DNA from 3 places in the Pseudomonas sp. IT-347P genome. Region 1 is predicted to be linked to each of the others. Evidence: predicted binding sites of a transcription regulator. Region 1 holds the regulator's gene; each other region holds the start of a gene.
The links. The regulator sigma-54, encoded in region 1, starts transcription at its own class of promoters, with help from an activator protein. The targets are predictions, from matches to a motif close to ANTGGCATNNANNTTGCTNT.

Region 1 (7,444 bases):
GAGGCTTTGCAACATAACCGCTATAATCGCCGCCTTTTCATCGGGCTATACGATTTCTGACATGAGCCAATCCAGCGACCTGATTCAATCGGCACAACGCACCATCCAACTCGAAGTGGAAGCCGTACAAGGCTTGTTGCCCCATATCGACGCCGATTTCGTACGCGCTTGCGAGATGATTCTGGCCAGCAAGGGCCGTGTAGTCGTGGTCGGCATGGGCAAATCCGGGCACATCGGCAACAAGATTGCCGCAACCCTGGCCAGTACCGGCACCCCGGCGTTTTTTGTCCACCCGGCCGAAGCCAGCCATGGCGACATGGGCATGATCACTCGCGATGACGTGATCCTAGCCCTGTCGAACTCCGGCTCGACCAACGAAATCGTGACCCTGCTGCCGCTGATCAAACGTCTGGGCATCCAGTTGATCAGCGTCACCGGCAACCCGCAATCGCCACTGGCCAAGGCTGCCGAGGTCAATCTCAACGTTCACGTCGAGCATGAAGCCTGCCCGCTGAACCTCGCGCCGACCTCTTCGACCACTGCGGCCCTGGTCATGGGGGACGCACTGGCCGTAGCGCTGCTGGAAGCGCGCGGCTTCACCGCTGAAGATTTCGCTTTCTCGCATCCGGGCGGCGCCCTTGGCCGTCGACTGCTGCTGAAAGTGGAAAACGTCATGCACGCCGGCCAGGAGTTGCCGCAAGTCCAACGCGGCACGCTGCTCAAGGACGCATTGATGGAAATGACCCGTAAAGGTCTGGGCATGACCGTCATCCTTGAAGCGGACGGTAAACTGGCCGGGATCTTCACCGACGGCGACTTGCGCCGTACGCTTGACCGCAGCATCGACATTCGCAGTGCCACCATCGACCAGGTCATGACGGCCCACGGCAAGACTGCCCGGCCCGAGATGCTGGCCGCCGAGGCCCTGAAAATCATGGAAGACCACCGAATCAACGCACTGGTCGTCGTAGACGAGGAAGATCGCCCGGTCGGCGCCTTCAACCTCTCCGACCTGCTGCGCGCAGGAGTCATGTAATGAGCAACGATCTGCTGCAACGCGGCAAAGCGATCAAACTGGCGGTTTTCGACGTCGACGGCGTCCTCACTGACGGTCGCCTGTACTTCCTTGAAGACGGCAGCGAATTCAAGACCTTCAACACCCTCGACGGCCAAGGCATCAAAATGCTGATGAACGCCGGCGTGCAGACCGCTATCATCAGCGGTCGCAAAACGCCGGTGGTCGAGCGTCGCGCGAAAAACCTGGGGATTCCCCACCTGTTTCAGGGGCGCGAAGACAAACTGGTTGTCCTCGACGGCCTGCTTGAGCAACTGGGCCTAAGCTATGAAGAGGTCGCCTATCTCGGTGACGACCTGCCCGACCTGCCGGTAATCCGCCGTGTGGGCCTTGGCATGGCCGTGGCCAACGCCGCCGATTTCGTCCGCGAACACGCCCATGGCGTTACCCGGGCCCGTGGTGGCGAAGGTGCCGCCCGCGAATTCTGCGAATTGATCCTGCGCGCCCAGGGCCGCCTCGATGCGGCTAACGCCGCGTACCTGTGAGCCAAACCATGTTCAGCAAAAAATTTCGCAACTTCCTGCTGTTCGGCTGCATCGCTGCGATTTTCGCAGCGGTCGGCTATTGGAATATCAGCCCGGAACGTTTTCTCGACAAACCACCGGTCACCTCGGTGGAAACGCCTATCGACTGGTATGCAACCAACACGCACACCATTCAGTACCTGCCCGATGGCAAAGTGCAGTACGAGATGACCTCCGACAAGGCCGAACACGTCAAGGCCACCGATATCACTCTGGTGACCAAGCCTGATTTGAACATGTATCGCGGCACCGACTTCCCATGGCACGTGACCAGCGAGCGCGGCGAAGTGAATTCGGGCGGTACCGAAGTGGAACTGATCGATTCGGTCCGCGTGCAGCGCACCGATGAAAAACAGCGCGGCACCCTGATCACCAGCACGCGCATGACCGTGTTCCCGCAGCAAGAATATGCGCAGACTGCGCAACCCGTTAGAATCGAGGGCGCTGGTGGCGTATCGACTGGCGTCGGAATGAAAGCGTACCTGAAGGACAGCAGGATACACCTGCAATCGAACGTAAGAGGACAGTATGAGGCTCGTTAAAACCCTCCCTATTTTGCTCAGTCTGGGCGCAGCACTGGGAAGCGTGAGCGCCTGGGCTCTGCCGAACGATCAGCAGCAACCTATCCGCATTCAGGCCGACGACGCCCAACTGGACGACAAGAACGGCATCGCGACCTATAAAGGTGATGTGATCATCACCCAGGGCTCGATGATCGTTAAAGGCAACACCGTCACCATGACTCGCGCGCCGAATGGCGATATCGACGTGGTGACCTCCGTGGGCAATCTGGCTTACTTCGAGCAGTTGCAAACCCAGGGTGACACCAAACCGGTTCAAGGCTACGGCGTGACGATTCAATATCACGCCCAGCAAAACCGCGTCGTGCTGATCGATAAGGCCAAGGTCGTCGACAAAGACGGCAACGTCACTCAGGGCGAAAAAATCGTCTACGACACCGTGAAGAAACTGGCCAGCGCCGGTCGCGCTACCGGCAGCAAGGTCACCGAGGCGCGTCCGCGCATCGACATGGTGATCCAGCCGAAGAAGAAAACCGACGAGAAAACCCAGTAATGGCAACTCTGAAAGCTCAGCACCTGGCCAAGGCCTATAAAAGCCGCCAGGTCGTGCGTGACGTCAGCCTGTCGATCGACAGCGGCCAGATTGTCGGCCTGCTTGGCCCGAACGGCGCCGGCAAGACGACCTGCTTCTACATGATCGTCGGGCTGGTACAGGCCGATCAGGGCCGCGTGCTGATCGACGATCTGGACGTCAGCCACCAGCCAATGCACGGTCGTGCCAAGGCCGGGATCGGTTATCTGCCGCAAGAAGCGTCGATCTTCCGCAAACTGTCGGTGGCCGACAACATCATGGCCATCCTCGAGACCCGTCAGGAGCTCGACAAGGCCGGCCGCCGCAAGGAGCTGGAAAGCCTGCTGCAGGAATTCCACATCAGCCACATCCGCGACAACCTCGGCATGAGCCTGTCCGGTGGTGAACGCCGCCGGGTGGAAATCGCCCGCGCTCTGGCGACCGCACCGAAATTCATCCTGCTCGACGAACCATTCGCCGGTGTCGACCCGATCTCGGTTGGCGACATCAAGCAGATCATCCACCACCTCAAGGCCAAAGGCATCGGTGTATTGATCACCGACCACAACGTCCGTGAGACGCTGGATATCTGCGAAACCGCTTACATCGTCAACGATGGTCAACTGATCGCTGAAGGCGACGCAGAAACCATCCTGGCCAACGATCTGGTCAAGGAAGTGTATCTGGGCCACGAGTTCCGCCTGTAAGCGCAACAGTGCCCGGTGCGCCGCCCGGGCGCTGTATCGATTCAAGCAGGATTTAATCCGCTTTAATTGTTACGGCGCTCTAGGCAAACACTTCAGTTTCAGGCATATAATTTGCTTAAGTTTGGCGCTTCGGCGCCCTGTAGTGGATGGCGCATAGCGCCGGCGAATAAGGTGTTAAGCCCCTGCCATGAAACCATCGCTAGTCTTGAGAATGGGCCAGCAGCTGACGATGACACCGCAGCTGCAACAGGCCATCCGCCTGCTCCAATTGTCGACCCTGGATCTGCAACAGGAAATCCAGGAGGCTCTGGAATCCAATCCGATGCTCGAACGCCAGGAAGAAGGCGACGACTTCGACAATTCCGACCCCATGGCCGACAACGCCGAACAGAAGCCCAACACCGAGATCCAGGAACCTTCCTATCAGGAAACCGCGCCGACGGTAGATAACCTCGAGGACGGTGAATGGAACGAACGCATCCCCAACGAGCTTCCAGTCGACACGGCCTGGGAAGACGTTTACCAGACCAGCGCCAGTAGCCTGCCCAGCAGCGATGATGACGAGTGGGACTTCACCACCCGCACCTCCGCCGGCGAGAGCCTGCAGAGCCACCTGCTGTGGCAACTGAATCTCGCACCGATGTCCGACACCGATCGCCTGATCGCCGTCACCCTGATCGATTGCATCAATAATCAGGGCTACCTGGACGAGACCCTCGAGGAAATCCTCGAGGCGTTCGATCCGGAACTGGACATTGAACTCGACGAAATCGAAGCCGTTCTACATCGCATCCAGCAATTCGAACCGGCTGGTATCGGCGCGCGCAACCTTAGTGAATGCCTGCTGCTGCAATTGCGTCAGTTACCCGCCAAGACGCCATGGCTGGCTGAAGCGAAACGTCTGGTCAGCGATTACATCGATCTGCTCGGCAGCCGCGATTACAGCCAGTTGATGCGACGCATGAAGCTCAAGGAAGACGAGCTGCGTCAGGTCATCGAACTGGTGCAGAGCCTCAATCCGCGCCCGGGTTCGCAAATCGAATCGACTGAAGCCGAATACGTTGTCCCCGACGTCATCGTGCGCAAGGACAACGAGCGCTGGCTGGTCGAACTCAATCAGGAGTCGGTGCCACGCCTGCGCGTCAACGCCCAGTACGCGGGTTTCGTCCGCCGCGCCGACACCAGCGCCGACAACACCTTCATGCGCAATCAATTGCAGGAAGCCCGCTGGTTCATCAAGAGCCTGCAGAGCCGTAACGAAACCCTGATGAAAGTAGCCACCCAGATCGTCGAGCATCAGCGCGGTTTTCTGGAGTACGGCGACGAAGCCATGAAGCCGTTGGTCCTGCACGACATCGCCGAAGCGGTCGGTATGCACGAATCGACGATTTCCCGGGTGACCACGCAGAAATTCATGCATACCCCGCGCGGTATTTATGAGTTGAAATACTTTTTCTCCAGCCACGTCAGCACCTCCGAGGGCGGCGAATGCTCGTCCACAGCGATCCGCGCGATCATCAAAAAACTGGTTGCCGCGGAAAATCAGAAAAAGCCGTTGAGTGACAGCAAGATCGCTGGTTTACTGGAGGCACAAGGCATTCAGGTGGCTCGCCGCACCGTCGCCAAGTACCGCGAATCCCTCGGGATCGCGCCTTCGAGCGAACGCAAGCGGTTGATGTAAGCCACGTTACAGCGTTCCAGTGGCAGGCTTTTCGGCCTGCCGCTTTATGCACTGGCAACGAAGGAGAAGCTGTATGCAAGTCAACATCAGTGGACACCAACTGGAAGTGACCCAACCTCTGCGTTCCTACATCGAGGAAAAACTCCAACGACTGGAGCGACATTTCGACAAGATCACCAACGTGCAAGTCACGATGTGCGTCGAAAAGCTGAAGCAGAAAATCGAAGCCACCTTGCATATACCCGGCAGCGAAGTGGTCGCCAACGCAGAAGATACTGATATGTATGCTGCGATCGACTCACTGACCGACAAGCTGGATCGCCAACTCAAAAAGCATAAGGAAAAGACCCAGAGCCTCCTTCAGGGCGCAACCGGTCGTTAACATCCCTAATCCATGATCCGACTTGAAACCATCCTGACCCCCGGCCGTTCCCAAGTGAACGCGCCGGGCGGCAGCAAGAAAAAAGCCCTCGAACAGATTGCCAACCTGATCCATCGCGAAGTGCCGGATCTGGCGATGCAAGATGTCTTCGAGGCGTTGATTGCCCGTGAAAAACTCGGTTCCACCGGTTTTGGCAACGGCATCGCCATTCCTCACTGCCGCCTCAAGGGTTGCCAGTCGCCCATCAGCGCGCTGTTGCACCTTGAAGCCCCTATCGATTTCGACGCCATCGACGGCGCGCCGGTGGACCTGCTGTTTGTTTTGCTGGTCCCGGAAGCCGCAACCGATGCGCACCTGGAATTGTTGCGTCAGATCGCCAGCATGCTCGATCGCAAGGAAGTACGCGATAAACTGCGCAGCGCCCCGAGCAGCGAAGCCTTGTACCAGGTCGTACTGGACGAGCAGAACGGGCATTAATCATGCGTTTGATCATCGTCAGTGGCCGTTCGGGCTCGGGCAAAAGTACCGCCCTGAACGTCCTTGAGGACAACGGTTACTACTGCATCGACAACTTGCCGGCGGGATTGCTGCCGGAGCTGGCCGAGCGCGCCCTGATTCACACTGAACTGGCGCAACCGCTGGTGGCCGTGTCGATCGATGCGCGCAACTTGCCAAGCCATCTGTCACGCTTCCCCGAATTGCTTGAAGACGCCAGAAGCAAGCATATCCAGTGCGATGTGCTGTATCTGGACGCTGACGAGGAAACCCTGCTCAAACGGTTTTCCGAGACCCGTCGTCGTCATCCGCTGAGCAATGCCAATCGCTCGCTGGCCGAGGCGATTCAGGATGAAACCGCCCTGCTCGGCCCGATCGCCGATCTCGCTGACCTGAAGATCAACACCACCAATCTGAACCTGTACCAGTTGCGCGATTCCATCAAGCTGCGCCTGCTGAATCAGCCGGAGCCGGGCACCGCGTTTCTGGTCGAGTCATTCGGTTTCAAGCGTGGCATGCCGGTTGATGCCGATCTGGTTTTCGATGTGCGTTGTCTGCCAAATCCTTACTGGAAACCGGAACTCCGCGCGCAGTCAGGCCTCGATGCGCCGGTGGCCGAATATCTGGCGGAACAGCCGGATGTCGAAGAAATGTATCAGGACATCTTCGCCTACCTGCACAAGTGGCTGCCGCGCTTCGCCGCCAGCAACCGCGCCTACGTCACCATTGCCATTGGCTGCACCGGCGGACATCACCGCTCTGTCTACCTGACCGAACGCCTGGGTCAGGCCCTGCAGAAAACCCTGAAGAACGTCCAGGTTCGCCACCGCGACCTCACTTAAAGGATTCACTCCGCGATGCCTGCTCGTGAAATCGAAATCATCAACAAATTGGGTCTGCATGCCCGGGCATCGGCTAAATTTGTCGGCGTGGCCGGCAAGTTTCCGGAGACGACGATTAGAGTCGGTCGCACGCCCGAGACAGCAGTGGACGGTAAAAGCATCATGGCGATGATGATGCTCGCGGCCGGCAAGGGCACCAAAATCCATTTGAGCACCGAAGGTGAACAGGCTGAGGAGGCCATGGATGCCTTGGTGGAGCTGATCAACAACTACTTCGATGAAGGCGGTTGATCCGCCAATGAGGGAGCTTGCTCCCTCTTCACCTTCATTCAGCCCAGCGCCGTATCCATCACCATCATCAAACAAAACCCGATCAACAAACCAAGACTCGCCAGCTTGTCATGACCATGGCGTCTCGACTCGGGAATCACTTCGTGGGTCACCACCAGCAACATCGCCCCTGCCGCCAGCGCCAGCCCTAAAGGCAACAACACCTGCGCCAGACTGACCAGCCACGCACACAAAAACGCAAACACCGGTTCAACCAGACCTGACGCCGCACCGATCAGAAATGCCTTCACCCGCGACATCCCCGCCCCGGCCAAGACCAGGGCAATCACCAGACCTTCCGGCACATCCTGCAAAG
Region 2 (7,444 bases), on a different contig from region 1:
CTGCAGGCGCGAGGTGTAGTCGGTGTTGGTGATGTAACCGGCGTTGTCGACCTTGAACGTACCGGCACGGGTGTAGGACACCGAGCCGTTGTTGCTCATGGTGAAGAAGCCCGAACCGTTGATACCCATGTCCAGCACGTTACCGGTGTTGTTGATGTCACCCTGGGTGAACTGTTGGGACACGTTGGCCAGGCGCACGCCGTTACCGATCACTTTGCTGCCACTACCCAGGCGAGTGGCCGAGTAGACGTCTTCGAATTCTGCACGGGACGATTTGAAACCGGCAGTCGCAACGTTGGCGATGTTGTTGCCGGTCACGTCCAGTTGTTTGTTGGCTGCATAGAGACCGCTAAGGCCGATATTGAAAGACATATTCCACTCCTGTGCCGGTTAGTCGGCTCTATATACCAATGGTTTGTACTTTGGACAGGGCAACCGTGCCCTTGCCGGACAGGTTGAGCATCAGCTCGCCGCCGGTCTGGCTGATCGTCACGCTGGTGACGGTGGCCGGCAGATAGGTCGCCATATCGGTCGAAGTACCATTGATCGATGCGTTGGCTTTGACGGTATAGGTACCGGTCTTGACCAGATTGCCGTCCTTGTCCTTGCCGTCCCAAGTGAAGCTTGCATTGCCTGCGGCGCGACTGCCCAGATCGATGGTGCGAACCACCGCGCCGCTGCTGTCGGTGATGCTGACGGTGCCGCCGGCGATCGACGACGGAACGGTGACCGAGCCGGTCATGCCTTTGCTCGGATCGTCGAGCTGAACTGTGTTGGTCTGCACGATCACGTTGCGGCCAACCAGCGACGACGCCTGCAAGGCTTGCGACGAGTTGTAGTTGCCGGCCAGCGAACTGACGGTGCTGTTGAGGGTGGTAATCCCCTCAAGGCTGCTGAACTGCGCCAACTGCGCAACGAAGGCGCTGTTGTCCTGCGGATCGAGCGGGTTCTGGTTTTTCAGCTGGGTGACCAGCAGTTGCAGGAACGCATCCTTGCCCAGTGCCTGGCCGCCGGTAGCGCTGTTGGTCGCCGAAGCAATGCCACCGGTGGTCGAACTGGTCTTTTTCGACGAGTTCGCCAGGATGTCATTCATGCTCAGGCTGCTGGTGGTATCGGAAACACTCATGGCAGTCGCCCCTTATTACTGACCGAGGGTCAGTACCTTCTGCATCATGGTTTTGGCGGTGTTCATCATTTCGGCGTTGGTCTGGAACGACCGGCTCGCGGAAATCATGTCAGCCATCTCTTCCACCACGTTGACGTTCGGGTAGTAGACGTAGCCTTTGGCGTCGGCCGCCGGATGGTTCGGCTCATAGCGCGCTTCGAGGTTGCTCTGGTCTTCAACCACACCAAGTACCTGTACGCCTTGACCGGCCGCATCCTGGCTCTGGAACAGCGAGTTGCTGCCGCTGTTCTGACCGCCCTGGAACATGGTGGCGAACACCGGGTGACGGGCACGGTAGGTCTGGTCGATGCTCGATGAAACGGTTTCGGCGTTGGCGATGTTCGAGGCCACGGTGTTCAGACGCGTGGTTTGTGCGCTCATGCCGCTGCCGGCAATGTTGAAAACGCTGGACAGGGACATGGATTACTCTCCGCGCAGGGCTGACACCAGCCCTTTGAATTTGCTGTTGAGCAGGGTGAAGCTGGCCTGGAAGCCGACGGCGTTTTCCGCGTAGTTCGACTGTTCCAGTTGGGCGTCCACGGTGTTCTGGTCGATCGAAGGTTGCATCGGCGTGCGATACAGCAGCGATTCGTCGCCGTTGCCCAGACCTTCAGCTTCGATGTGACGGCTGTTGGTCATGTTCAGGGCGATGGTGCCGTTGGCGTTTTTCTGGGTCTGTGCTTCAAGCACTTTGGAGAAGTCCAGATCCCGCGCCTTGTAGTTCGGGGTATCGGCGTTGGCGATGTTGTTGGCCAGTACTTCGGCACGCTGGGCGCGGAAGCCCAATGCCTTTTCGTGAATGCCGAGCGCTTTATCGAAGCTGATGCTCATGTCGGGAACCTTCAGGTGACCGGTTTTTCGTAACTGAGCTTTAGCAAGCGCCGTGCCAAACCATAAAAGCCCCATAAACCGGGGCTTTGCCGGGAGTCGGCAAAGCGGCAATGCCAGAAAAGCGGCAACCGGTTTCCGCTGGATGCCGCTTTTCTGCCGCTTGCCTCCTCCCTCACTACCACCGCCGGACAACTGTGGGAGCGGGCTTGCTCGCGAAGGCGGCGTATCAGAAAACCAAATATTGACTGACACACCGCCTTCGCGAGCAAGCCCGCTCCCACAAGGGGATTTTTGGTGGTTTGGGAGATAATTCAGGCACAAAAAAACGGAAGACCTTTTGGGGTCTCCCGTTTTTATTGCTACTGCAATCATTTCGCCTGGTAAATGATCCCCGGGCTGCACTGAACCATCTGGTAGTGATCCGGCAAACCGTTCAACGCTTCGGAGGCGCCAAGGAACAGATAACCGCCCGGCTTCAACGTGCTGTGAATGCGCAACAGGATGTCTTTCTTCACTTCGGCAGAGAAGTAGATCAACACGTTGCGGCAGAACACGATGTCGAACTTGCCCAGCGCGGCATAGCTGTCGAGCAGGTTGAACGAGCGAAATTCCACACGGTTCTTGATCGGCGCCTTGATCACCCAGCGTCCCGGCCCTTTCGGGTCGAAATAGCGTTGCAGGCGTTCCGGCGACAGGCCACGGCCGATGGCCAGGCTGTCGTACTCGCCGGTCTTGCAGTTGTTGAGCATGCTGCCCGACAGGTCGGTGGCAACGATCTGCACGCCCATCTTCAACTGGCCAAGATTGCTGCGCTCGAACTCGTCGATCGACATCGACAGCGAATACGGTTCCTGACCCGACGAGCAGGCTGCCGACCAGATCCGCAGGCGCTGGTTGGGGCTCGCCTTGATCGCTTCCGGCAGTACCTTGTTCTTCAAGACTTCAAACGGATAGGTGTCACGAAACCACAGGGTTTCGTTGGTCGTCATGGCATCGACCACCTGCTCGCGCAAACCGCTGCGCGGCTGGGTCTGGATGCGCTGAACCAGCTCACCCAGGGACTTGATGCCTTGCTGCTCCATCAGTTTGTTGAGACGGCTCGAGACCAGATACTGCTTGTTTTCACCGAGCAGAATGCCACAGGCTTTTTCCAGGAAGACCCGGAACTGTTCGAAATCCAAATTACCCGTAGACAATGATGCCGCCTCTTAAATCGTGTTGACCGCCAGGAGCAAAACGCGCCTAGCTGATATCTGCTGCTTTGATCCGGTCGACTACCCGGGATGCGAGGTCATCAGGACGGAATTTGGCCAAAAAGTCATCAGCACCGACTTTCTTGACCATCGCCTGATTGAATACCCCCGACAACGAAGTATGCAGGATGATATGAAGCTTTTGCATGCGTGCGTCGCCGCGGATTTCCGCCGTCAGGGTGTACCCGTCCATCTCCGGCATCTCGATGTCGGAAATCATCATCAGGAACTCTTCTTCCGGCTTCTTGCCCTCATCGACCAGCTTGCGCAGGTAATCCAGCGCCTGCTTGCCGTCGTTCAGCGCCACCACTTCGACACCGATGGTCTGCAGACAACGCGTGACCTGCTTGCGCGCCACCGACGAGTCATCGACCGTCAAGACACGCAACGACAGTGCCTTGGTCTGGGTCTCGACATCGACCACGCCCACCGAAATCGCTTCCGGTGTCGGCGCAACTTCGGCCAGCACTTTCTCGACGTCGATGATTTCGACTAACTGATTGTCCACCCGAGTCACAGCGGTCAGGTAATGATCGCGACCCGTGCCCTTGGGTGGTGGATGAATCTCTTCCCAGTTCATGTTGACGATGCGCTCCACCGAGCGGACCAGGAAACCCTGCGTCTTGGTGTTGTACTCCGTGATGATCACGAACGGGTTGTTCTTGTCTTTCAACGCTCCGGAACCGGTGGCCATCGCCAGATCAAGGATCGGAATGGTCGCCCCCCGGATATTTGCCACCCCGCACACGACAGGACTGGACTTGGGCATCAACGTCAGCGACGGGCACTGCAACACTTCCCGTACCTTGAACACGTTGATTCCGTAGAGCTGCTGACCGTCAAGACGGAACAACAACAGCTCCAGGCGATTCTGCCCCACCAGTTGCGTGCGCTGGTTCACCGAATCCATTACACCAGCCATGCCCCAGACTCCTACACCAACGCCAAGTGTTGTTGCGACGCACATTCATTGCTAAACGGCACGGCGCTTGCTTTTTAACTTGCATGAACGCTCAAACGACATTTTTTCGACGCCTGACATCACCTCTCCGCAGAGGGTTTTGTGCTGCGTCTGCCATTTGCTGCTTTTTCGCTGGCAGCCCTGCCATTGCTGATGCGGTTACCTTGCCTGACATGCTTATCGGCGTCACTCAGGGCTTTCTTGAATTCACCGTAGAAGACTATCTGGCTACCAGTCAAACGGAAGGCCGTTACGAAATCGAAGTAAACCAGCTCGATCCCCGTATGCGCATGCCTATGTGCGACAAGGAATTGACAGCCACTTTGGAGAGCCCAGCACGTCCGCTGGGCCGGGTTACCGTGAAGGTTCGCTGTGAGGGCGCCTCGCCCTGGACCGTGTTCGTGCCCGCTCAAGTCCGCCTGTTTCGCGAGATCGTAACCACTACGCGCCCGCTCAAACGGGCCGGGATTATAGAGCCGCAGGACGTGACCTTGCGGGAGCGCGACATCAGTCAGATCAACCAGGGCTTTCTGACCTCCGTTGACGAAGCGATCGGGCAAAAATTGACCCGACCAACGGTAGCCGATCAGGTCATTACCCTGGTTCATCTGGAACAGGCGGAAGTCATTCGCAAGGGCGATCAAGTCGTGATCACCGCGCGCAGCGGCACACTCGCCGTGCGCATGCCCGGCGAAGCGCTGGCCAATGGCGGTTTGAAAGAACAGATCCGGGTGAAAAACCTCAACTCGCAACGGGTCATCAAGGCGCAAGTCACCGCGCCGGGCCAAGTGGAAGTGGCGATGTAGAAAACTGGCGCTGGCCCCGGCTGTTCCCTAAACTGTGCCGCAGCAGGACACGCGCCGGCGCATGCAAGGCTCATTGCAAATGTGCCTAAAGTTTTCCAGGGGATGGCCGAAAACATGGCAAGCGTCCAAATTCCCAGAGGTTTTTATCATGGTCATCGATTTCAGCCGTTTGAACAGCTCCTCGTCAGTTACAGGCAGTACACGTACCAGCAACGCCAAGGAAACCGCCGAAACCGGCACCTCTGCGCCGCTGAATACCCAGGCCGAACCGGCCAGTACCGCAAAAAGCGGGGAATCGGTACACCTCAGCAATGAGGCTCAACAGTTGCAGAAGGTCACTGACAAGCTGCGCGATCAACCTGCTGTCGACAAAGCCCGTGTGGCCGAGTTGAAAGCCGCGATTGCCGATGGCAGCTATAAAGTCGACAGCAACCGTGTAGCCAGCAAACTGCTCAACTTCGAAGCCCAGCGCTAGGCTTTTGCCGGCGCCAGGCTTTTGGACGCTTAAAACCCAAGGCCAGCCATGCACGACACTAACTTATTGCAATTGATCAACGACGACTTTGCTCCAGCTCAACAATTGCTGGAGTTACTGCAAACCGAATCCCTCGCGTTGCACGGTCGCGACATGCCGTTGCTGGAAGAAATTCTGGCGCACAAACAGGCACTGATCATTCTGCTTGAACAGCATGGCCGCAAGCGCAGTGAAATCCTCGCCAGCCTCAATTTGCCGACCGACCGTACAGGTCTGGCGCAGTTGGCCAGCCAATCGAGCATTGGCGACCAGTTGCTGACGCAAGGCGACGCATTGACCGACCTGATTGCCCAGTGCCAGGCGGCCAACCTCAAGAATGGCCAGTCGATCCAGATCCAGCAGGCCGCCACGGCCAATCAGCTGAAGATCCTCACCGGTGGTGAGGCGCCGGCCCTGTATAACGCCAGCGGTACATTTGCCAAACCCGCCACACCGCGTCCGCTCAGCCAGGCATGAGCCGTTGATGCGCCAGCACTATCTACCTGCGAAACATGCTGGCAAAATGCTGGCTAGTCGTCATATTTTGTCTGGAGATTGATAAACCGTGTCCAACGCCCTCAGCGCGGATGATGCTCCGCAGCCCCCTAAGGTGCTCACCACGCCACTGGAAATCTCCAGCAACCTGCGCCAGCTGCAAGACAGCCACGATCCGCTGATCATTACCTTTCATGAGCGCAGTCAGCGCTTCCAGAGCTATCTGATCAAAGTCGACCGCGACAGCGCTTCGATCGCCCTGGACGAGATGATCCCGCGTGATGGCGAACGTTTTCTGCAGGCCGGAGAGCCGTTCAAGGTTGAAGGCTTTCATGATGGCGTGCGTATTGCCTGGGAATGCACCGGCAAGCTGAATATCGAGGAATCCGACGGTGATCGCTTCTACACCGGCGAGCTGCCGACCGAAGTGGTTTATCACCAGCGCCGCAATGCCTTCCGGGCTGCGTTGAAACTGACCGATCTGGTCAGCGTTGAGCTGGGCGGGGAAAAGCTCAAATCGCCTCTGCAGGGCAAGCTGCTGGATATCTCTGCGACCGGTTGCAAGTTCCGTTTCGACGGCGATATCACTGACCGTCTGCAACTGGGCCAGGTCTATGACCGATTGATCGCCCCGCCGCTGTTCGGTAATCAGCCGATTTCCGTCGAACTGCGCTATCTGCACTTTGAAGAAAAACTCAACATCACTTTTGCCGGCCTGCGCTTCCACAACATCAGTGGTCAGGCAGCGCGCAACGTTGAGCGTTTCGTGTATCAGTTACAGCGGGAAGCACGCCGCTTCGACAAAGACGATCTTTGATTCGTCGCGATCAATAAGAAGGGCAGTCCTTGGCGGGACTGCCCTTTTTTATGCGCGGTGTTTTTTGTTCAGTTCAGGGTCTGCCGCCGCTGAGATCGGGCGCAGGCGTGTCGGTGTCAGTGTCGCGATCCGGTTCGACCACTGCCGCTGGCTCTGGCTGAGCCTCAGATTCAGGCTCTGGATTTGCCGGTGTCTGCACAGGGTCCTGCACCATCTGCTCCTGCACCACTTGCTCGTCTACCCGAGGATCGAGAGCCGCCACCAGCGGCGAGCTGGACATGCTGTCGGGCATGGCCACGTGATGCAACGGCGCGTCGTCGACCTGATGCAGATTGGTCACGGCTTTCGGCCGGATTCGCCACACCAGCACCAACGCGAAGAAGCTGAAGAACGCATACAGGCTCTGGCTGCCAAACAGCTTCATCAGCACACCCGCGAGCAACGGTCCGATGCTCGCACCCACCCCGTAGGTCACCAGCAGCATCGCCGTCAGCGACACACGACGATCGCCTTCGACGTGGTCGTTGGAGAACGCCACCGCCAGCGGATACAAGCAGAATTGCACCAGCGAACAGAGGAAGCCAACCCCGAACAGCACTTCC
Region 3 (7,444 bases), on a different contig from region 1:
GGCGATTTTGCCAGCGCCAGATGATGAGCGATTTCCTCGGCGATCAACGGATGCAGGAGGGCTTCGAGCCAGCGGCGTTGCTCCGGTACTTCGAAGATCAGTTTGCGCAGGGCGGCGCGGTCCAGCGTGCCATCGGCCTGCAGCACACCGGGGCCGAAGTGTTCGGCAATCTTTGCCAGCGCCGGACGCCCCGGCTCAACCACCCAGCGCGCGGCGTGATCGGCATCCACCACGTGGACACCCAGATCAATGAAGTGCTGGGCGGCCGCGCTCTTGCCGCTGCCGATGCCGCCAGTGAGGCCGAGAATCCAGGGTTTTTCCACAGGGGTATTCATTTCAAACCGACAAACTGCCAATAGAAGGCGGTTATTTGACCACCCCAGAGCAAGGCAATCCAGCCGGCAATTGCCAGGTAGGGGCCGAAAGGGATCGGCGTCGAGGTTTTCTGCTCGCGCAGGCGCAGCAAAATCACCCCGATTATGGCGCCGACCAGTGAGGACAACAGAATCGTCAACGGCAGAATCTGCCAGCCACCCCATGCCCCGAGCAGCGCCAACAGCTTGAAATCACCGTGACCGATGCCGTCCTTGCCGGTCAGCAGTTTGAACAGCCAGAACACCGACCACAGCGACAAGTAACCGGCCACCGCGCCCCACAACGCATCGTGCAACGGCACGAACAGGCCGAAACTGTTGACGATCAACCCCAGCCACAGCAACGGCAGCACCAGTACATCGGGCAGCAATTGATGCTCGGTGTCGATCAGACTCATCGCCAGCAGACCCCAGGTGAGGAAGATCAGCAGGCACGCCGGCCAGCCGAAACCCGAGTGCCAGGCGATGAAGGCCGAGAGCAGCCCACAGGCCAGTTCGGTCAAGGGATAACGTTTACTGATCGGCGCGGCACACGCTGAACAGCGCCCGCGCAGCCACAGATAACTGAGCAGGGGAATGTTTTCCCACGGGCGAATCCGGTGGGTGCAATGCGGGCATTCGGAGTGCGGCAGCATCAGGTTGTAGGTAGGTTGCGGCGTTTCGCCGGGCAGACCGAGCACATCGTGGGCCTGCTGGCGCCAGTCGCGTTCGAGCATCTTCGGCAGGCGCCAGATCAGCACATTGAGGAAGCTGCCGACCACCAGTCCCAACAGCAGGGCGGTGAAGACAAAGGCCAGCGGATACACGGCAAAGAGTTCGTCGATAGGCATGTCAGATCGCTGAGCCGAGCTGGAAAATCGGCAGGTACATGGCCACCACCAGACCGCCGACGATCACCCCCAGAACGACCATGATGAACGGCTCCATGAGGCTGGTGAGATTGTCGACCATGTTATCCACTTCTTCTTCGTAAAAGCCTGCAACCTTGTCGAGCATTTCATCCAGGGCGCCGGACTCTTCGCCAATCGCCGTCATCTGCACGGCCATGATGGGAAAAACGCCGCTGCTGCGCATCGAGAAGTTCAGCTGCATGCCGGTGGAAACGTCCTGACGAATGCGCAGCACGGCGCGTTTGAAGACGACGTTGCCGGTGGCGCCGGCCACCGAGTCGAGTGCCTCCACCAGCGGCACACCGGCGGCAAATGTGGTCGACAAGGTTCGGGCAAATCTCGCCACGGCAGACTTGTACATCAGCGTGCCCACCAATGGCAGCTTCAGCAGCCAGGTGTCTTTACGATCGCGCAAGGCCTGGGAGGTTTTCAGCGCGTGGCGGGTACCGAAAATGGCCGCGACCAACGCAGCGAGAATGGCCCACCACCATTGCTGCATGAATTCAGACAGACTGATCACCATCAGGGTGAACGCCGGCAGTTCAGCGCCGAAACCGGAAAACACTGACTGAAATTGCGGTACCACCTTGACCAGCAGGATCCCGGTAACAACCGCGGCCACCAGCACCACAGCGGTGGGATAGGTCATGGCTTTCTTGATCTTGGCCTTGAGGCTTTCGCTTTTTTCCTTATAGGTCGCGACGCGTTCGAGCAGGGTGTCGAGGGCGCCAGACTGCTCGCCAGCATCGACCAGGTTGCAATACAACTCGTCGAAGTACTGCGGTTTCTTGCGCAGGGCTGCGGCGAAGCTGTTACCGGCCGCGACCTCCTGCTTCACCTCGTCTACCAGCTTGCGCATGGCCGGATTTTCAAAGCCTTCGCCGATGATGTCGAACGACTGTAACAGCGGCACGCCGGCTTTCATCATGGTCGCCATCTGCCGGGTGAACAGGGCGATGTCCCGGGCCTTGATGCGTTTGCCAAAACTCAGCAATGACGCGGACTTCTTGCGCACCTTGCCGGGATTGATCCCCTGTTTACGCAGTTGGGCCTTGATCAGCGCCGGACTCTGTCCGCTCAACTCACCGGTGACTTTGCTGCCTTTTCTGTCCGTACCTTCCCAGGCATAAATACTGATCTTTGCTGCCTTGACGGCCATGTTCAGTCCTTGGTGACCCGGTTGATTTCTTCAAGGCTGGTAATGCCTTGCATGGCCTTGCGCAAACCGGAGGTGCGCAGGTCGTCGAAACCGTCACGGCGCATCTGTGTGTCGATTTCCAGCGAATTGCCTTCGGCCATGATCAAGCGTTGCAGCTCTGCTGTATTTTTCACCACTTCATAAATCCCCACGCGTCCCTTGTAACCGCCGTTGCAGTGATCGCAACCGACCGGCTCGTAGATCGTGAAATGGCCGATGCGTTCCTCGGGGAAGCCTTCCTTGAGCAAGGTTTCGCGCGGGATCTCGATGGGTTTCTTGCAGTGGCTGCAAAGTTTGCGCGCCAGGCGCTGGGCAATGATCAGGCTGACCGAGGTGGCGATGTTGAAGCCGGGAATGCCCATGTTGTGCAGGCGTGTCAGGGTTTCCGCGGCGCTGTTGGTGTGCAGGGTCGAGAGCACGAGGTGACCGGTCTGCGCGGCTTTGATGGCGATCTCGGCGGTTTCCAGATCGCGGATCTCACCGACCATGATCACGTCCGGGTCCTGGCGCAGAAACGAACGCAGCGCTTGGGCAAAGTCGAGTCCCTGTTTGGGATTGACGTTGACCTGGTTGATGCCTTCCATGTTGATCTCCACCGGGTCTTCGGCGGTGGAGATGTTGATATCGACGGTGTTGAGGATATTCAGGCCGGTGTACAGCGACACGGTTTTACCGGAACCGGTGGGGCCGGTGACCAGGATCATGCCCTGTGGTTGCTTGAGAGCGGCCATGTACAAGTCCTTTTGCTCTGGCTCGTAACCGAGGGCGTCGATACCGATCTGCGCACTGGACGGGTCGAGAATCCGGATCACCACTTTTTCGCCCCACAGGGTTGGCAGGGTGTTGACCCGGAAGTCGATCGACTTGCTTTTCGACAGGCGCATCTTGATTCGCCCGTCCTGGGGTTTGCGTCGTTCCGAAATATCCAGGCTGGCCATGACTTTCAGGCGTGCGGCAATACGCCCGGCCAGTTGAATCGGCGGCTTGGCGACCTCGCGCAGGATGCCGTCGGTGCGCACCCGCACCCGGTAGTTTTTCTCGTAAGGCTCGAAGTGCAAGTCGGAAGAACCGCTCTTGATTGCGTCGAGCAGCATCTTGTGCACGAAGCGCACCACTGGCGCATCGTCGGCGTCGAGGCCGCCGATAGCGTCCTGTTTGCTGTCGTCGATGGATTCGACATCGATCCCGTCGAGATCGACATCGGCCATGTCCTCAAGGCCGCTGGCCTGGGTGTCGAAGAATTTTTCGATGGCATCGGTGAGTTTCTCGTCCTCGACCAGAATGGCTTCGGTACTCAGCCCGGTGCTGAATTGAATATCGTTAATTGCTTGATGGTTGCTCGGGTCGGAGATGCCCACGAACAACTTGTTGCCGCGCCGCCACAAAGGCAGGGCGTGATGCTGGCGCACCAGTTTTTCGCTGACCAGGCCTTTAGGCTGGGTTTCCTTGTCCAGGCAATTGAGATCCAGCAAGGCCATGCCGAAATGCTCGGAGGCGATCTCGGCAACCTGCGAGCTTTTCACCAATTTGTTCTGCACCAGATAGCTGACCAGCGACAGCCGATTGCGCTGGGCCTGTTGCCAGGCTTGCTGGGCGCCTTTTTCCGTGAGCAGTTCGGCCTGCACCAATTGCTTGGCCAGACCGCTCAGAGCGATGTCATTCATGGGGATTCCGCACGCTTGCCGTTCATGACTTATAGCCTAGTCAAGTGACAGCGCCAAACACGGCGGGTGCAGGTGACAAAAAGTGTCAGATAGTGCGGTTGCAGGCTGTAGGAAACGGCATCGCTCGCCGATTGCGCCCAATGGACGGGGCTTGCGGGCCTTGGCATGGCCTATGCTCAATCTCTTTCAGATCATGAGAATTCGACTCATGCATGGAGCGTGTCTATGAAAAAACAACAAGGCTTTACCCTGATCGAGCTGCTGATCGTGGTGGCGATCATCGGGATTCTGGCGACCATTGCCTTGCCGCAGTATTCCAAGTATCAGGCGCGGTCGAAGGTGACGGCAGGGCTCGCTGAGATCAGCGCATTGAAAGTGCCGTTCGAAGACACCATCAATCAGGGCACTGATCCGACACTGACACTTGTAGCGGGTGCCGCGACCGTCACGACCTCCAATTGCGCCGTCACTGCATCGGGTACTGCGTCCACGGGTGCCGGGACAATCGTCTGCACGATTAAAAACGCGCCAGGCCCGGTGCTGGATAAAACCATCACCCTTACTCGTTCCTCGGGTACCGGTGCGGGCGTATGGACTTGCGGTACGACCGTTGCACCGGACTATTCGCCAAAAGGCTGTACTGCCAGCGGTACCTGATGTGTTGATGGACAGCCGAATGCCCCGCAATGCGGGGCATTTTTCATTGTGAGTGCTTCTCAAAAGCTTCAATAATTTCAGCGTCTTAGGAACTTTCCAAAAAACCGCAACTTGCATGTGAATATCGCGCAACTCATGCAAATTGCATGATTCCGGAAATTTAGCATATACGTAACATACTGATTTTTAAGGATATTGTGCTTAACAAAAAGTTGGCACAGCGTTCGCAACTACCTTGGTAACCCTGCTGACAAGACAACCAGCAGACTTTCCAGAAAAACAGGAGTTACTCGTATGAAGAAGTTCGCTATCACTGCCGCTGCTGCTACCGCGCTGACCCTGACCATGGCTTCCGGTGCATTCGCCCAATCCACTCAGGCTACCCAGGCTCCAATGACTCTGGCCGCTGGTGAAGTCACCCAGGCTAAAGAAGCTACTTCTGACACTTGGATCACCACTAAAGTCAAAGCTGACCTGGTTACCGAAAAAGGCATTCCAGGTACTGACATCAAAGTAGAAACCAACAAAGGCGTAGTATCGCTGTCGTCGACTACTGCAGTAACTGATGCGCAAAAAGCTACCGCTGTAGCAATCGCCAAAAAAATCAAAGGCGTCAAAGCGGTTTCCGCTGACGGCCTGAAAGCCGAGTAAGGCATGACTTCTCGCCTGGACCGGGAGAAGACGCGACAGACGGGCCGAGCAATACGTCTGCCGCAACTTTAGAGTTCATGCGAAGGGTCACACGGATGTGACCATTACAGGCCCCGCCACTTGTGTCGGGGCCTGTTCTATTTCAGAGACAACACAAAACAATTGTGGGAGCGAGCCTGCTCGCGAATGCGGTCTGTCAGCTGACGAAGATTTCGACTGACACGACGCATTCGCGAGCAGGCTCGCTCCCACAGGGGTTTGGTGTTGGTTTAGTCGCCGCGTTTGCTGTTGATCTGCCGCAGACGATTGCCTTCGAAGCGCAGGTATTGATACATGCCGTTGCTCGGACCGTAGGTCCATTCCTCGACCTGAAACTCCTCGCGACGGTTGGCGCTGCGCTTGTAGCCCAACACATCACGGCTGACCGGTTCGCCGCACTTTTGCACGACTTCGCTGGCACGGTCGCCAAGGCTGATCAGTTGACTGCCGCAGCGCAGCGTATCGGAGGCCGAGGCGTGGCTGGCCGCGAAGGTCATTGCGATCAAGGCCAGCCACTGCAGTTTCATCATTCGGCATCCAGATGCATTTGCGTGACCACGCGGCCATCGCTCTCGGCTTCACCGAGATTGGCATCGATGAAGTACACGCGGTCGTCTGCCAGCTTGCCTTTATCGACCAGATAATCCTTGATGCTGCTGGCTCGGTCCTGACCCAACTGACGCAACAGCACGTCGCTGCTGCTCCAGAACTTGATCACGCCCTCGCGCAGCTTCGCCGTGCGTTCTTCCTTGCCCAGATCCTTCCATTCGGCCGGCGGCTGGGTTTTCAGACGGGTGCGGTAGATGCCTTCGAGCAGTGGGCCTTTCTCGCTGTCCGGCACTTGCAGCAACGACGCCTGCGCCGGGACTTTATCGCCGCGACGCTGGAGCATCTTGTAGTAGTTGTACTGGTATTCGCGTTCCAGGCGCTGTTCGGCGAGCAATGGGCCGTCGCTGCTTTTGGCCGCGGTGCCTTCGATTTCCAGGCGCAGGGCGGGGCGCTCCTTCAGCGCTTGGGACAGTTTCACCAGCGCCGCTTCGGCATCCTTGCTCAACTCGCTGGAACCCGGGGCAAACGACACGGTGCCAAGGTCTTGCGAACTGCCGCCACTGATCAGCCCGCCAATCATTTTGAAGGGCGCGGCAGCGGCTTTGACGATCAGGTTGCGCAAGGTCTGCCAGACAATCGGCATCACGCTGAACTGCGGGTTGTTCAAGTCGCCGGTCACTGGCAACTCGATGGAGATCTTACCGTCGACGTCCTTGAGCAAGGCAATCGCCAGTTTCAGTGGCAGGCTCACGGCATCCGGGCTGTCGACTTTCTCGCCGAGCTGCAATTGCTCGACCACCACTTTGTTTTCGGCTTTGAGCTGGCCCTTGGTGATCAGGTAATGCAGGTCAAGGTTGAGGCGGCCCTTGCGGATACGGTAACCGGCGAATTTGCCGGAGTAGGGCGTCAGTGTCGTCAGCTCGACCCGTTTGAAACTGGTGGCGATATCGAGGCTGGCCATCGGGTCGAATGGATTGACCGCGCCCTTGATGGTCACCGGTGCATAGCGGTCGACCTTGCCTTTGATGTCGACGCTGGCCGGTTTCGCCTGGCGGCTGTCGATGGTACCGATCTGGCCATTGAGTTGCTGCACGGCGGTAGCGAAGTTCGGTGTCAGGCTGAAGTCGGCGAAGTTGGCCGAGCCATCGTTGATGGCGATGCCACCGATGTGAATGCCCAGCGGTTTTTCGTTGCTGGCCGGTTTCGCCGCTGTGGTTTTGGTGCCGCTGTCGGCGGGCTGCGGGATCAGCAGGTCATCGATGTTGGTGGTGCGATCATCGTTGATCATGAACCGCGCATACGGCTGGAACAGGTTGATCCTGTCGATCGACAAGCTGTCGCCGTGCTGATAGTTCAGGCCTTCGACCACCACCTGCTGCCATTTGAGGAAGTCGCGGGTTTTCAGGGTGTCGAGGGTGTGCA

Region 2: the regulator sigma-54 is predicted to act here: its motif matches at 2,037-2,056, upstream of flgB (flagellar basal body rod protein FlgB).
Region 3: the regulator sigma-54 is predicted to act here: its motif matches at 4,286-4,305, upstream of ACM6IV_RS25510 (pilin).

What each region holds. Positions count from the first base shown of each region.
Region 1 is NZ_CATKPQ010000044.1:53,310-60,753, reverse strand. It holds gene ACM6IV_RS16550 (KpsF/GutQ family sugar-phosphate isomerase) at 62-1,036, shown strand; gene ACM6IV_RS16545 (KdsC family phosphatase) at 1,036-1,560, shown strand; gene lptC (LPS export ABC transporter periplasmic protein LptC) at 1,569-2,141, shown strand; gene lptA (lipopolysaccharide transport periplasmic protein LptA) at 2,128-2,673, shown strand; gene lptB (LPS export ABC transporter ATP-binding protein) at 2,673-3,398, shown strand; gene ACM6IV_RS16525 (RNA polymerase factor sigma-54) at 3,586-5,079, shown strand; gene hpf (ribosome hibernation-promoting factor, HPF/YfiA family) at 5,153-5,461, shown strand; gene ptsN (PTS IIA-like nitrogen regulatory protein PtsN) at 5,474-5,938, shown strand; gene rapZ (RNase adapter RapZ) at 5,941-6,798, shown strand; gene ACM6IV_RS16505 (HPr family phosphocarrier protein) at 6,814-7,089, shown strand; gene ACM6IV_RS16500 (ZIP family metal transporter) at 7,128-7,444, opposite strand, start outside.
Region 2 is NZ_CATKPQ010000057.1:4,925-12,368, reverse strand. It holds gene flgE (flagellar hook protein FlgE) at 1-372, opposite strand, end outside; gene flgD (flagellar hook assembly protein FlgD) at 401-1,126, opposite strand; gene flgC (flagellar basal body rod protein FlgC) at 1,142-1,585, opposite strand; gene flgB (flagellar basal body rod protein FlgB) at 1,589-1,996, opposite strand; gene cheR (protein-glutamate O-methyltransferase CheR) at 2,365-3,192, opposite strand; gene ACM6IV_RS22470 (chemotaxis protein CheV) at 3,239-4,171, opposite strand; gene flgA (flagellar basal body P-ring formation chaperone FlgA) at 4,255-5,016, shown strand; gene flgM (flagellar biosynthesis anti-sigma factor FlgM) at 5,165-5,491, shown strand; gene ACM6IV_RS22455 (flagella synthesis protein FlgN) at 5,540-6,007, shown strand; gene ACM6IV_RS22450 (flagellar brake protein) at 6,096-6,842, shown strand; gene ACM6IV_RS22445 (MFS transporter) at 6,916-7,444, opposite strand, start outside.
Region 3 is NZ_CATKPQ010000058.1:263,523-270,966, forward strand. It holds gene coaE (dephospho-CoA kinase) at 1-335, opposite strand, end outside; gene ACM6IV_RS25495 (prepilin peptidase) at 332-1,204, opposite strand; gene ACM6IV_RS25500 (type II secretion system F family protein) at 1,206-2,423, opposite strand; gene pilB (type IV-A pilus assembly ATPase PilB) at 2,426-4,126, opposite strand; gene ACM6IV_RS25510 (pilin) at 4,352-4,783, shown strand; gene ACM6IV_RS25515 (BON domain-containing protein) at 5,078-5,434, shown strand; gene ACM6IV_RS25520 (DUF2845 domain-containing protein) at 5,704-6,000, opposite strand; gene ACM6IV_RS25525 (DUF748 domain-containing protein) at 6,000-7,444, opposite strand, start outside.